Regions from separate parts of the Ruminococcus sp. AF20-12LB genome, predicted to be linked through region 1. Evidence: riboswitches for the same ligand, from Rfam matches in the RefSeq annotation. Region 1 holds a riboswitch; each other region holds the start of a gene.

The links. Region 1 has a riboswitch for cobalamin ahead of DWX61_RS01605 (ABC transporter substrate-binding protein). Riboswitches for the same ligand answer to the same signal wherever they lie in the genome.
Region 2: another riboswitch for cobalamin. It lies ahead of nikB (nickel ABC transporter permease); the one in region 1 lies ahead of DWX61_RS01605 (ABC transporter substrate-binding protein).
Region 3: another riboswitch for cobalamin. It lies ahead of DWX61_RS02410 (cysteine-rich small domain-containing protein); the one in region 1 lies ahead of DWX61_RS01605 (ABC transporter substrate-binding protein).
Region 4: another riboswitch for cobalamin. It lies ahead of DWX61_RS02345 (sirohydrochlorin cobaltochelatase); the one in region 1 lies ahead of DWX61_RS01605 (ABC transporter substrate-binding protein).

What each region holds. Positions count from the first base shown of each region.
Region 1 covers NZ_QUGH01000001.1:360,005-363,158, reverse strand. Annotated here, with positions in the region: gene DWX61_RS01610 (FecCD family ABC transporter permease) at 1-222, opposite strand, end outside; gene DWX61_RS01605 (ABC transporter substrate-binding protein) at 237-1,331, opposite strand; cobalamin riboswitch at 1,438-1,727, opposite strand; gene pcrA (DNA helicase PcrA) at 1,829-3,154, opposite strand, start outside.
Region 2 covers NZ_QUGH01000002.1:338,426-341,579, reverse strand. Annotated here, with positions in the region: gene nikC (nickel transporter permease) at 1-313, opposite strand, end outside; gene nikB (nickel ABC transporter permease) at 314-1,252, opposite strand; cobalamin riboswitch at 1,434-1,622, opposite strand; gene DWX61_RS04275 (M14 family metallopeptidase) at 1,907-2,866, opposite strand; gene hisIE (bifunctional phosphoribosyl-AMP cyclohydrolase/phosphoribosyl-ATP diphosphatase HisIE) at 3,038-3,154, opposite strand, start outside.
Region 3 covers NZ_QUGH01000001.1:534,319-537,472, reverse strand. Annotated here, with positions in the region: gene DWX61_RS02415 (phosphatase) at 323-1,039, shown strand; gene DWX61_RS02410 (cysteine-rich small domain-containing protein) at 1,148-1,435, opposite strand; cobalamin riboswitch at 1,703-1,872, opposite strand; gene DWX61_RS02405 (C40 family peptidase) at 2,104-3,154, opposite strand, start outside.
Region 4 covers NZ_QUGH01000001.1:517,968-521,121, reverse strand. Annotated here, with positions in the region: gene DWX61_RS02350 (hypothetical protein) at 1-149, opposite strand, end outside; gene DWX61_RS02345 (sirohydrochlorin cobaltochelatase) at 271-1,560, opposite strand; cobalamin riboswitch at 1,722-1,896, opposite strand; gene DWX61_RS02340 (NAD(P)/FAD-dependent oxidoreductase) at 2,299-3,154, opposite strand, start outside.

The DNA.
Region 1 (3,154 bases):
ATCATGAACTGCGCCTTCCGCATAGGCGGACAGACTTTTTATATGAAACAATTTATAAGCGATAACGCTGTATACATCCTTCAGTGACAGATCCGCATTTCCAAAAGTGATGGCTGCAAGTATGGAAAAAATAAGGAATCCTGCAAGTCCGATGAGAACTGCCACATACATGGATGTTCTGAGCACCTTATCTTTTTTTCTTTGTGAAGCTGTTTCTTTCACTGCATTTTCTCCGATCAGTCAAGATTTACGTCCGGATATAATCCCTTTGCAAAAGTTTCGATTCCGTCCTGGGTACGTGTTGCACTTGCATACATCTCACTGAGCATGATCGGGTAAACACGTCCGTTCTTTACTGCGTCAAGGCTCTTCAGGGACTCATCATCCTGGATCACTGCAAGCTGGCTGTTCTTAACAGTTTCCGGATCATCTCCTGCATATGGCATGTAAACCACAAAGATCACGTCAGGGTTGGCTGCGATGATATCCTCTTTTCCAACGGTGGAAGCATCCGGGTTTGCAAGAGTTGCGCCTAACTGTGTTACCATATCTCCGCCAAGGCTCTTTACGCCATAGTTTGTGATGTCATCTCCAAGAGGCTCCAATACCATTACGCTTGGTTTGTCTTTTACATCTGCAGTTGCAGTAAGAGTTTTGTCGATCACTGCTTTTGCATCATCAACGATAGCCTGCGCTTTGTCCTGTACATCGAAGATCTTTCCGATATTTAAGATATCTGTGAATTCATTTTCCAGTGTTCTGTCGCCGTCCGGACGAGTATTGGTGTTGTAGTAGGTGTTGCAGCCTTTGTCGATCCAGTCTGTTACATTTCCCAGATTCTTATCAGAGAAAAGAGAGCTCCAGGATAAGATCATGTCCGGCTCCAGCATTGTTACTGTTTCAAGGGATGGGGTAAATTCGTCAAGATAATTTGTTTTTGAGAATGCTTCTTTGAGATCTTCCGGAACTTCATTATCAAGACCTGCGGTAGCTACCAGGTGGTCTTCCAGACCAAGTGCGAGCATAGTCTCAATGCTTCCCTGATATACAGCAAGGACTTTTTCCGGTGCTTTTTCATAAGTGGTTTCGATTTCGTTTCCATCGTAATCATAGGTTGTGATGGTCAGAGGATATTCTGTCTTGGTTGCCTCTGCGGAAGAATCTTCGGTGTCTGCAGACTCTGTACTGTCTTCTGCTGCCGGCTGGTTGTCTTCCTTGATGGTCTCGGAGTCTGCTCTCTCTGCGGCATAAACAGCCGGAGCTGCAGATACGGTCATTGCCGCTGCCATTACCATTGCCATGATTCTTGTGGATACATACTTGTTTTTCATTTCATTTCCTCTCTTTTCGCCTGTTTTATCTCCTGTTGCCTATGGGTAACCGAAAAGATGGGGCTTCATAAAATCTGCACGGAACACTTTGTACGGAAGCTCCCACTTACATACTGTCAAGCAGGTTTCCTGACTTACAGACTCAGAAAAAACTCCGCAAAATAAAAACTGATACACCATTCATCTTTTAGCCGATCATGAATGATGTATCAGAATTTTCTCCAGAATCTCTCTGACATCGGGATTTCGCCTTCTCACATGAGTTTCTGCAATGGCATGTGAAATCCCTTCTTCTGTATACAGTGGCCGCAACCGCTCAGGCTTTTTACCCGATTCCCTCTCACAGTATCCGGCAGCATATGTGCCGGTGATACTGTTCACTTCACAGTAATTCAATTACGCTGATACTGATTCTAACATACCGGTTTTCCAATTACAACCTTGAGGCCGGATTTTTACAGTTTTTTGCAGAAATAGTCTGCCCGGAGAGATCCCTCTCAGATCTTTTTCAGCTTGGCAAAACCGGCGAACATTTTTTTCACGCCGACTTTGTCAAAGTCTACCGTCACTTCGTAGTCTCTGCCGCCGTCTGCGATATTTTTTACGATACCGACTCCGAATTTCACATGACGGACCGTGTCTCCCTCACCATAGTCCAGGCTGTCCGCCTTCTTCACTGTGAAATCTTTTTTCTGCAGGGTGCTCTTTGCCTGGAAATTCATTTTCATCTGGGCATAGGCGCTTTTCGGAGATACGATATCATCTACCTTGGGCTTTTTTTCCTGAATGGTATGTCCAAGATCTACCAGCTCCCGTGGAACCTCCCTTACAAAACGTGACACACGGTTATACTGAGTCTCCCCACGGATCATCCGCTGTTTTGCACAGGTTAAGGTCAGCTCTTTCATGGCACGGGTGATTCCCACATAACAGAGCCTTCGCTCCTCCTCTATATCCGACGGATCACCGGACCAGATGGAAGCATATCCCGGAAAAACACCGTCCTCCATTCCTACGATAAATACATTGGGGAACTCCAGTCCCTTGGCACTGTGAAGGGTCATCAGCAGCACATAATCCTGATCCGGATCAACAGAATCGATATCTGCCACCAGTGCAATCTCCTCCAGAAATGCAGAAAGTGTTGCCGGCTGTCCGGCCTCCTCCATGGCTTCCTGGAAGGATTCTGTCTTGGAGATCAGCTCATCGATATTTTCGATCCTCGCCTGGGCCTCCTCCGTTTTCTCTGCCTCCAGCTCCTTCACATAACCGGTAAGCTCAATAACCTCTTCCAGGGTTTCACGGACTGTATAGGCCTCTGCCTTACTTTTCAGTCCCTGGATAAAGGATACAAAATCATTGATCTTTCCTGCTGCCCTGCCAATGGACGGTACTTCCTCCACCACGCGGAGAGCATCGTAAAAGCTCAGGTTCATCATATCCGCATAGTCCTGGACCCGGCCGATGCTGGTGAGTCCGATTCCTCTTTTTGGCACATTTAAGATCCTGCGCACGGCCAGATCATCACTGGCATTGTCAATGGTCTTCAGATAGCTTAACAGATCCTTGATCTCTTTGCGGGCATAAAAGTTCACGCCGCCGACAATCTTATAAGGAACATTTGCCAGAAGGAATTTCTCCTCAAAGAGACGGGACTGGGCATTGGTCCGATAAAGTACTGCACAATCCTTGTACTGGAATTTCCCGTTGCGGCGCCCCTGGATGATTTCTCCTGCAACATACTCCGCTTCCTCAAATCCGTTGTTGAACTGACGGAAATGTACTTTATCTCCCTCTTCGTTCTCTGTCCAGAGGCGTTTTTC
Region 2 (3,154 bases), on a different contig from region 1:
CGCCACCGAAATATCCGGCAATAACTCCTAAAAATGTACCGATCACAAAAATCACCGCAACCAGACATAATGTCATGATCAGGGAAGTTCTTGTTCCGAAAATAACACGGGAAAGAAGATCTCGTCCAAGTTTATCCGTTCCGAACGGATGAGCGGAACTCGGCTCCTGCAGTGATTCAGTCATAACTGCATTCAGCGGATCATATGGCGCAAGCTGCGGTGCGAAGATCGCAACGCCAATTACCACCAGGCCCAGAATGAAGAAAAGAGTGAACTGTTTATTTTCTTTAAATACTCGTAATACCTTTTTCAATTATCTATCCTCCTTAAGTCTTGGATCGAGATAAGTGTAGGACAGATCCACAAGCAGGTTGATGCACATGTACAGGATCGCGATCCAGAGTACATAGCCCTGTACAAGAGGATAGTCACGACAGGAAATTGCCTTTACTGCCATATTTCCCATACCAGGCCAGTTGTAAATGATCTCTACAACTGCGGTACCTCCAAGGAGGCTTCCAAGGGAAAGACCCAGCAGTGTTACCAGCGGAAGCATTACATTAGGAAGAACGTGTTTCCAAAGGATCACGCTTTCTTTGATTCCACGCATTCTTGCACCGGTCACATAATCCTGGTGAAGCTCCTCCAGCACCGCACTTCTTACCTGGCGGGTATATTTCGCAGACATGGCAAGTGCAAGAGTCAGTGCCGGAAGGATCATAGACTTGAAATCCGTACTTCCTCCTGCTACATTGATCCAGCGAAGCTGAACACCAAAGATACTGAGAAGGATCAGGCCCAGCCAGAAGCTTGGAACAGATACTCCCACAAAGGTAATTCCTCTCACAAAATAATCCGGGAATTTGTTCTGATATACAGCGGCCAGGATTCCAAGCGGTATGGAAATAATGACCATCATCAAAAGTGCCAGCAAAGACATCCTCAGCGTCGGCCAGAAACAAGATACCAGTTTATCCGTTACCGGCATTTTGAAAGAATAGGACTGTCCCATATCTCCTGTAACAACACCCTTCAGCCAGGAACCATACTGCACGAGAAAGGGCTGATCAAGGCCAAGCTCATGTCTTGTCTGTTCCAGAAGCTCCGGTGTCGGAAGATTACCACATTCTGTCAGCATGATCTCCGCAGGATCACCAGGTGACAGGTAGGTCAGTCCAAATGTGAAAAAGCTGATTCCAAATAATACAATGATGATCTGGAGAAATCTTTTTCCTATTTGTTTCTTTGTCACGTTTTACTCCTTTCCTCATTTGATGCGATTTTAACATTGCCGTTTTAATTGAGTTAGATAAAAAAACTACTGGATTCTTATTATGCAGAACATGCATGGAATTTTAGAAATTTGCACGAAAAAAGCCCGCGATGAAATACGGGCACATAAAAAAATATGCTTCCTATCTTCCGTAAGAATCATTTTAAAACAATTGCAAGCAGGTCTCCTGACTTAGGATCCTTACCCTCAGGCACCTTCCCGGTCTATTTCTCACGCACTCGACCAGTGGTATTTTGTCTGAGGATTCCCCCTTACAGTGACGGGATCGTACCGGATTTACACCGGTTTCCCTATTAATCCTCTCGGAACTTACAACGGCTGATGTGAAAATCAGCAAATGCTGTTAAATTACCTAAATATTATACGATAAAACTATAGTTTATGTCTATGGAAAAATGTTATATTTTTTGAAAACTCATAAATTTTGTTAAAGATGCTTGAATTGTATATATCCCCCATTGGGGATTTGACAATTAAATTTATTTGATCTGCTAAAAAAACACGGATTTTACCTCGCTGTTTTTACAAATAGAATAGCAAATGGTAAAACCCGGTTTTCTTACTGTTTCAATATGATTTCAGACAGAAGCGTTCTGAAAAGTCTGTTTACTATCAGGTCAGAGTATCTGTGATCGCCGCATATGCGATCATCGGTCCGTCTTCAATGATATTCAGGCTGGCTGTCTGATAAAGTACGACTCCGTTTTCAGTTGCAATAGACGTGTAAAGTAAATTTCCATAGTAATCTCTCAATTCACCCAGTTCTTCTCCCTTAAAGAAGTACTCTCCAGGCTTCTTGGATGGATACCAGCATCCGGTATACGGCGCATATTCATAGACTACATTTTCAAGAAGCATCTGACGGTAATGCTTCAGACCATGACACGTCTTTCCCTGGAGATGAAAAACAAGGTGACGGACGTCTCTTTTATCCTGTTCTACTTCCTCCCAGGTCCAGTAGCTGTGTCCGCCTCTTTCGATAAGAATACTTGGAATTCCAAGAGAAGAAGCATAATTATAGGCGCCACCTGTGGCGGTTGTGGAACGGACTACATATTTTACGCCGATATGCCGTGCCATATGCAATGACTTCTCTGCTGTTTTTTCATCTACAACCCCTACATAATAAACATAGGGATGAAGTTGTTCGAACCCATCTCCGCTGTGCAGGTCGATATAATAATCTGCTATAGAAAAAAGTTTCGTCACTATAGTATAGGCAATACGATCTGCAGCTGTTCCCTCAGGATCTCCGGGGAAAACGCGGTTCAGGTTCTTGCCATCCTCATAGACCAGACTCATGGTGCGATGCTCAAAGCCGCTGACGTTGACCAGTGGAACGATGATCACATTTCCCTTCAGTTCTTCCGGCTGAAATTCTTTTGCAAGTTCCATTGCTGCCTGGATTCCCACATACTCCGCACTGTGTATTCCTGCCGTGATCAGGACCGTCGGTCCGTCTTCCACTCCGCATATCACAGTTGCCGGCATTGCCATGCCATTTCCTGAGATCTTAATTTTTCCCTGTGCCTTCTCTCCTTTTTCAATCACCCAGTCATCAATTTTGATCATTGATTGTTTCCCTTTTCCTTTTTTATATTTCCGCACTTTTGACGATAAGTATATCATGCCTAACCGAAATTGTATATATTCTTTTTAGGATTCCGGGAATACAGAAAAAAACTTCCGTAACCGTTTTTCTGACCCGGTGTACAGAAGCTTTTTTCCTGAATGATATATGATTTATCTTTTCGCCAGTTCCCTGGTGATTTCCTCCCAGCTGACTCCTTTTTCCACCATGAGTACCATCATATGATAAAGAAAATCTGAAATTTCGTATTTAATCTCTTCTTTATCCGG
Region 3 (3,154 bases), 170 kb from region 1:
TGATCTGTCTGCCTCTGCGCTTCCAGAACCGCTCCTGTCCGGCTATGTGCTCATGTAGTTTTATTATACCTTACCCCTACTTCGATGTCAACGAAATCCAACATGTGTTTCTAGCTGTTTTTGTGGTTTTTATTGGTTGCACCCTGTTGATTTTATTTGTTTTTTGTATTTTTATGTTTTTCTCTATTGACTTTGCTTTTCTGCTCTGCCATACTTGGATTTATATAGAAATTCCTTTGTTTTTCAAAAAAAATTTATGTAAAGCGGACATTCGCATTCCGCTCTGTTACATGTTCTCAAACAGTAAAAGAGGTGTATTTTTATGTATCTTTCTGATATGCATACCCACTCCATCGCCAGTGGTCACGGCACGGAATGTACCATCACCAACATGGCACGTGCAGCTGCTGAGAAAGGTCTCCGGCTTCTCGGGATCACTGATCACGGTCCCGGCACTCTTGCAGCCGGAACTTCCTCCTATTTCCGCAGCCTTACCTATTCTCCTAAAAAACATTTCGGTGTGGAATTACTCTACGGAATTGAACTGAATATCCTTGACCGCAGCGGAACGGTAGATTTAGACCAGGAATTATTATGTAAACTTGATTACGCCATTGCCAGCATGCATGCCTGGAATTACCGCTGCGGTACCAGAGCCGAAAACACAGAAGCTTTTATCAATGTAATGAAAAACCCCTGTGTGAAGATCCTCGGACATAGTGATAACACTCATTACCCGGTTAATTATGATGCGCTTGCAAGGGCTGCCAGGGAAACCGGCACGATCTTTGAGATCAACGAAGCTTCTCTTGCACCTTATGGCTATCGTGGCGACACAAGAGAAAACTGTTTCGAGATCCTTCGATGCTGCCGCAAATATGATCTGCCGCTGCTTCTTTCCAGTGACAGCCATGGCCCGGAGCATATCGGAGATTTTACCTATGCTGCTGAGTTTGTTCATCAGGCCATGTTTCCAGAACAGCTGATCCTCAACAACCAGCTTCCCAGACTCAAGGTTTTTCTCCAAACCAGAGAATGATCTTCTGTATTTTTTCCGACAGATAACAGCTATTGTCCACCCCAAAACAAAACAGGCCAGTTCAAACACAGGAATATACATTTTCCTGTATCTGAACTGACCTGTTTTTTATTTTTCCCGCTGCTTCCGTACAATTTCCGCAAGCTCGCTATATTTACCTGTAACATATCCGAAGTTCTCTCTTCTGTGAGGAAGCTTGCATTCGGTGCAGTCTTTGATGCCGCTTTCCGTAAAGCGAAAATTACCACCACATTTATCTCCCAGTGCATATAAAGGACAATAGCAGAACAGACAGTTGAAGTTCTCCGGATCTGCTCCTTTATGGCATGGAAAGTACTCACAATTTTTGTGGCTGAAGTAAGAGTATTCTTTGCCTTCCCAGTATGGCTTCTCCATGGCTCTTTTCTCCTCTCCTGACATAACCACGCATAAATTTTCCTATAAAAAAAGAGGTAGCGATGCCACCCCGGGGTAGAAATATAATCCGTTCATGAGTGCGCGGAGGGAACGAATGTATCCGGAGTAGTATCGCCTGCCATTTAATCATGTATAATTCATATGAACAGGCGCATTCCATAAAAAAATGCCTACTCTCGTAAAAAAGTAGACAACGTCCCAGGGGTGCGGAGTCCCTGAAATGGTTGTTACACTTTACACGGAAGTTTAACCTCGCCATAACAAGCAGGTTTCCTGGCTCCGGGATCATGGCTCCTCTCTCCTTCTCATACATACGTACAATGGACTATGAGATTTGCTCCTCCGTTACAGTGACCGGATCGCTCAGGTTTCACACCTGATTCCCTTTTCTGCGGACCTCTGATAATCAATACATAACTGTCAGCCATCCTCAGCACTTGCTATGTTCAATATGGAATTATACTGACATCATAATAACATCCTGTTAATTATATGTCAATACTATTTTCAATATTTATATATTTATGAGCATATTTTGTTGCTGTTTACTCCGTTCCATGGGTTTTCAGTGTTTTTTACGACATAAAAAACAGCCCGACAAACTGCTGTCGGGCTGCTGTGTTTTTATTTTCTGTTGTACGTTCTTATTATACAAGACGTCTTACAGATACAATTGTTCTGTATGTAGCATCATTGCTGATCTTGATCCCGTCCTGAGAGTTCGATGCATGAACGATCTGGCCATTACCCATGTAAATAGCCACGTGTCCGCCATAGCAGATCAAATCTCCCGGCTGTGCATCTGCGTAGGATACTTCTGTACCTGCATTCTGCTGCTCATAGGATGTTCTCGGAAGGCTGACTCCGAAGTTCGCATAGACACTCTGTACAAATCCGGAGCAGTCTGCACCATTGGTAAGGCTTGTTCCGCCCCATACGTAAGGATTTCCTACAAACTGTGTGGCATAATTCACAACAGAAGATCCTGAACCGCTGCTGTAAGAAGAACTGTCACTGTCTGAGGATGTGTCCTCTGCACTTTCTTCGGATGCATCTGTGCTGTTATCGTAATCTGCGTCTGCATTATCCTCTGTATTCTCAGTATCCCCGGACGCATCATCATTTTCACCATTGTCTGCATCTTCATCCACATGCTCGGTGTCATCCTCTGCAGTATCCTCATCTGTATTCTCGATCACGTTGCCGTCCTCATCGTACTGTACATCTTCGCTCTCGTCCGCCTCATCCTGCTGTGCTTCCTGCTCTGCCTGGCGTCTTGCTTCCTCTTCTGCCTCAGCCTGTGCTCTCGCTGCTGCTTCAGCCTCGGCCTGACGTCTTGCCTCTTCCTCTGCTGCAATACGCTCAGCCTCTAATCTCTGAAGCTCTGCAGTCTGCTCTGCAAGAAGGTTTGCATAATCTGTAGCCTGCTGCTGTGCGTAGGCGATCTCATTATCATAATCTGCGGATGTGGCACGCTTCTCATCCAGCTGTGCCTGCAGGTTCTGGGACTCTGCTTCATATTCCTGCTTCATCCCCTCCAGCTCTGCCTTCTCCTGTGTGTACTGTGCTTCCAGGTTTGCCACCTGCTGGATCGTATTGGAATATTTTTCAAGGCTCTTACGGTCCTGCTCATAAGTCTTCTGTGTGTACTCTGCTCTTGTAAGAAGGTCAGACAGGTTCTCTGCATTCAGCATCATC
Region 4 (3,154 bases), 160 kb from region 1:
GCATCCGTATCCTTTTCTCCGGAAGTTTCTGCTTCCTCACCGGACTCGGTTTTTGTTTCGTCTGTTTTTGCCATCGCAGGCACAGAACCCAGCACCAGGACTGATGCACTTGCCATTGCAAGAATTAAGTTTACATAGCGTTTTTTCATGATAATCTTCTCCCTTCCATAGATACAGCAATCTGCCCGGAAAACAGTCTTCCTGATCTTTCCGGGCAGTTACATTGATTTCTTATAGGTATCTGAACTCACTCAGATATTTTTGTATTTATTATTCTGCGGACTCCTCAGCAGAATCAGCCTCTGTATCTGCTGCATCAGAATCTGCGGATTCATCAGTGCTTCCCAGAGAATCGATTGCTGCCTTTGTATGCTCTACATAAAGCTTCTCAACGGCTTCGATCCTTCCAAGACCCTCGATCTGGCAGTCAACCTTATCGAAGTTTCCGGATGCTACAAACTGGCTCTTCCAGGAATCCTCATCATCACCGGCCATATCGTTGTTTGCATGGTCTCCGGCAACAACCATCAGCGGACGAAGAACAACGTTCTTGTATCCTGCTTCTTTTACTTTCTCGATAACCTTGTCGCAGGCTGTGTCTTCCGGCTCACCCTCTACAGTACCGATGAATGCGTTCTTGAATCCAAGGTCTTCCATCTGTGTCTGCATCTGATCGTATGTAATATTAGCTGTATGGGATGTTCCATGTCCCATAAATACGAATGCTGTACCAGCCTCAGCTGCTGCATCCATACTGTCAAATCCTGCCTCTTTGCAAGCCTCATCTGTGATCGCCTGAGCAACTGCTTTCTTGTCATCGTTGATCACTGTTGCATCATCTCCAACCTCGCCGAGCATTGGCTCTGCGATAGCTACAGACTCGAATTTATCTTTATATTCATTGATCGCTTCTGTCATCTCATCGTACTCAGCACCGTGCATCAGGTGAGTAGGCTGTACAACCAGGTTCTTAACACCATTCTCTACTGCACGGTCAAGAGCCTGCTGCATATTATCGATCACTTCATCATCTCTTGCCTCTACATGGTTGATGATGATCTGTGCTGTAAATGCTCTTCTTACAGACCAGTCCGGATAAGCTTCTGCAAGAGCATCCTCGATTCCCTTGACATCCTCTGCACGGCTGTCATTGAAGGAAGTACCGAAGCTTACAACAAGAAGCTCATTCTCACCGATCTCATCCTGGTTACGCGGATCGTCCTTGGAAGCATCTCCTGTGTCACGTCCAAAGTAATCCGGATCTGCATTCTCACCCTCTACCAGCTCTTTCTGAGCGTCTGTCAGAGCATCCCATGCTTCTTTGGCTGCCTTGCAGTCCTCATCTGTTGTGTCGTTTCTTTCCTGTACATAGATCTTGTCGATCAGAGCTGCTACATTATCTGCTGCTTCCTGATCTGCATCGGAAGCCTCTGTGGTATCAGCTGCCTCAGCGTTCTCTTCTGTAGCAGAATCCTCTGCTGCCATTGCTGTTGTAGCTGCACCCATAGAGCATGTCATGGAAACTGCGAGCATCAGAGCTAACATTGTTTTTCTTTTCATTTCTTATTGTCCTCTTTTCATGTATTTCCAGAATACTGATATGTACAAAAAACGGCAGCTCTCTGCGGCTGCCTGCTCACACATGATTCTCTGCGCAATACAAATACATAAAAAGAAGTTCTGTATTGTTATGGAGAATACAGATTCGTAAACCGCGAACCCTTGAATCTCGCAATAAGGCAGTTCTCCTGACTTGGTTCCACGCTGCTTTCCCTTCCCGGTCTCCCAGTGGTTATAAAAGCAGCTCCCCTTTCACAGTGACGGTATCGTTCCGGATTCTCACCGGATTCTCTTTTGCACATCCGACTGGATGCAACCTTATCGTTATAACATTTGCACATATTTTCTTTTATCTGGTTATCTAATTTTTACCACAAACTCACAAATTTGTCAAGATTGATGTCGGACGATTCACGGTTTTCTGTGACCTTCAGTTACTGTTCACTCCGTTCTCAGTAACACGCTTCGCGATGCACAGAATTTATGCTGATCGCATAAATTCGCGCGGTATGTCTCGGTTTTTCTGTGACCTTCGCTCACAAAAAACACCTCGCGGGACATTACCAGTGAACAGTAACGACCTTCACTCACAAAAACAGCCCCTTTCTGTCATCACCCTGATATCAGAAAAGGACTGTTTTGCTCATAATCGATAAACTGCTTCGCAGTTTATCTGGTTAAACGGATATTCGCAATCCGCTTCGCTACTTGCTCATAACAGATAAACTGCTCTGCAGTTTATCTGTTAAAATACTTCTGCTCCAGGTATCTGGCTACGTAGATTCCGCTGGCAGATGCATGGGAAAGAGAGTGTGTCACACCGCTGCAGTCTCCGATAACAAAGAGACCCTTGTGGCAAGTTTCCAGATTTTCGTCGATCTCAACCTCCATGTTGTAGAATTTAACCTCCACGCCATAAAGCAAAGTATCGTCATCCGCGGTTCCCGGTGCGATCTTGTCCAGGGCATAGATCATCTCGATGATGCCATCCAGGATACGTTTCGGCATAACAAGGCTTAAATCTCCCGGTGTCGCAGAAAGTGTAGGTGTTACGAAGCTTTCCTCAATACGGGCTTTTGTGCTTCGTCTTCCGCGGATCAGATCTCCGAACCGCTGTACCATAACACCACCGCCAAGCATATTGGAAAGTCTTGCAATGCTCTCACCGTATCCGTTGCTGTCATGGAACGGCTCTGAGAAATGCTTGGATACCAGAAGGGCAAAGTTTGTATTGTTGGTATGCTTTGCCGGATCTTCGTAGCTGTGACCGTTTACTGTGATGATACCGTTGGTATTTTCATTCACGACAACACCTCGCGGGTTCATGCAGAAGGTACGGACCATATCCTCAAACTTCTCAGTTCTGTAAACGATCTTGCTCTCATAAAGCTCATCTGTCAGACGGCTGAAAACCTCTGCCGGAAGCTCCACACGGACTCCGATGTCCACACGGTTGGAAAGAGTCGGGATCTTAAGCTCTGTACATACAGTTTCCATCCATTTACTTCCGCTTCGTCCTGCGGAGATGATACAGTAAGTTCCCTCGTAACGCTCATCGCCTACAACAACTGCGTAACCATCTTCTGTTTTCTCC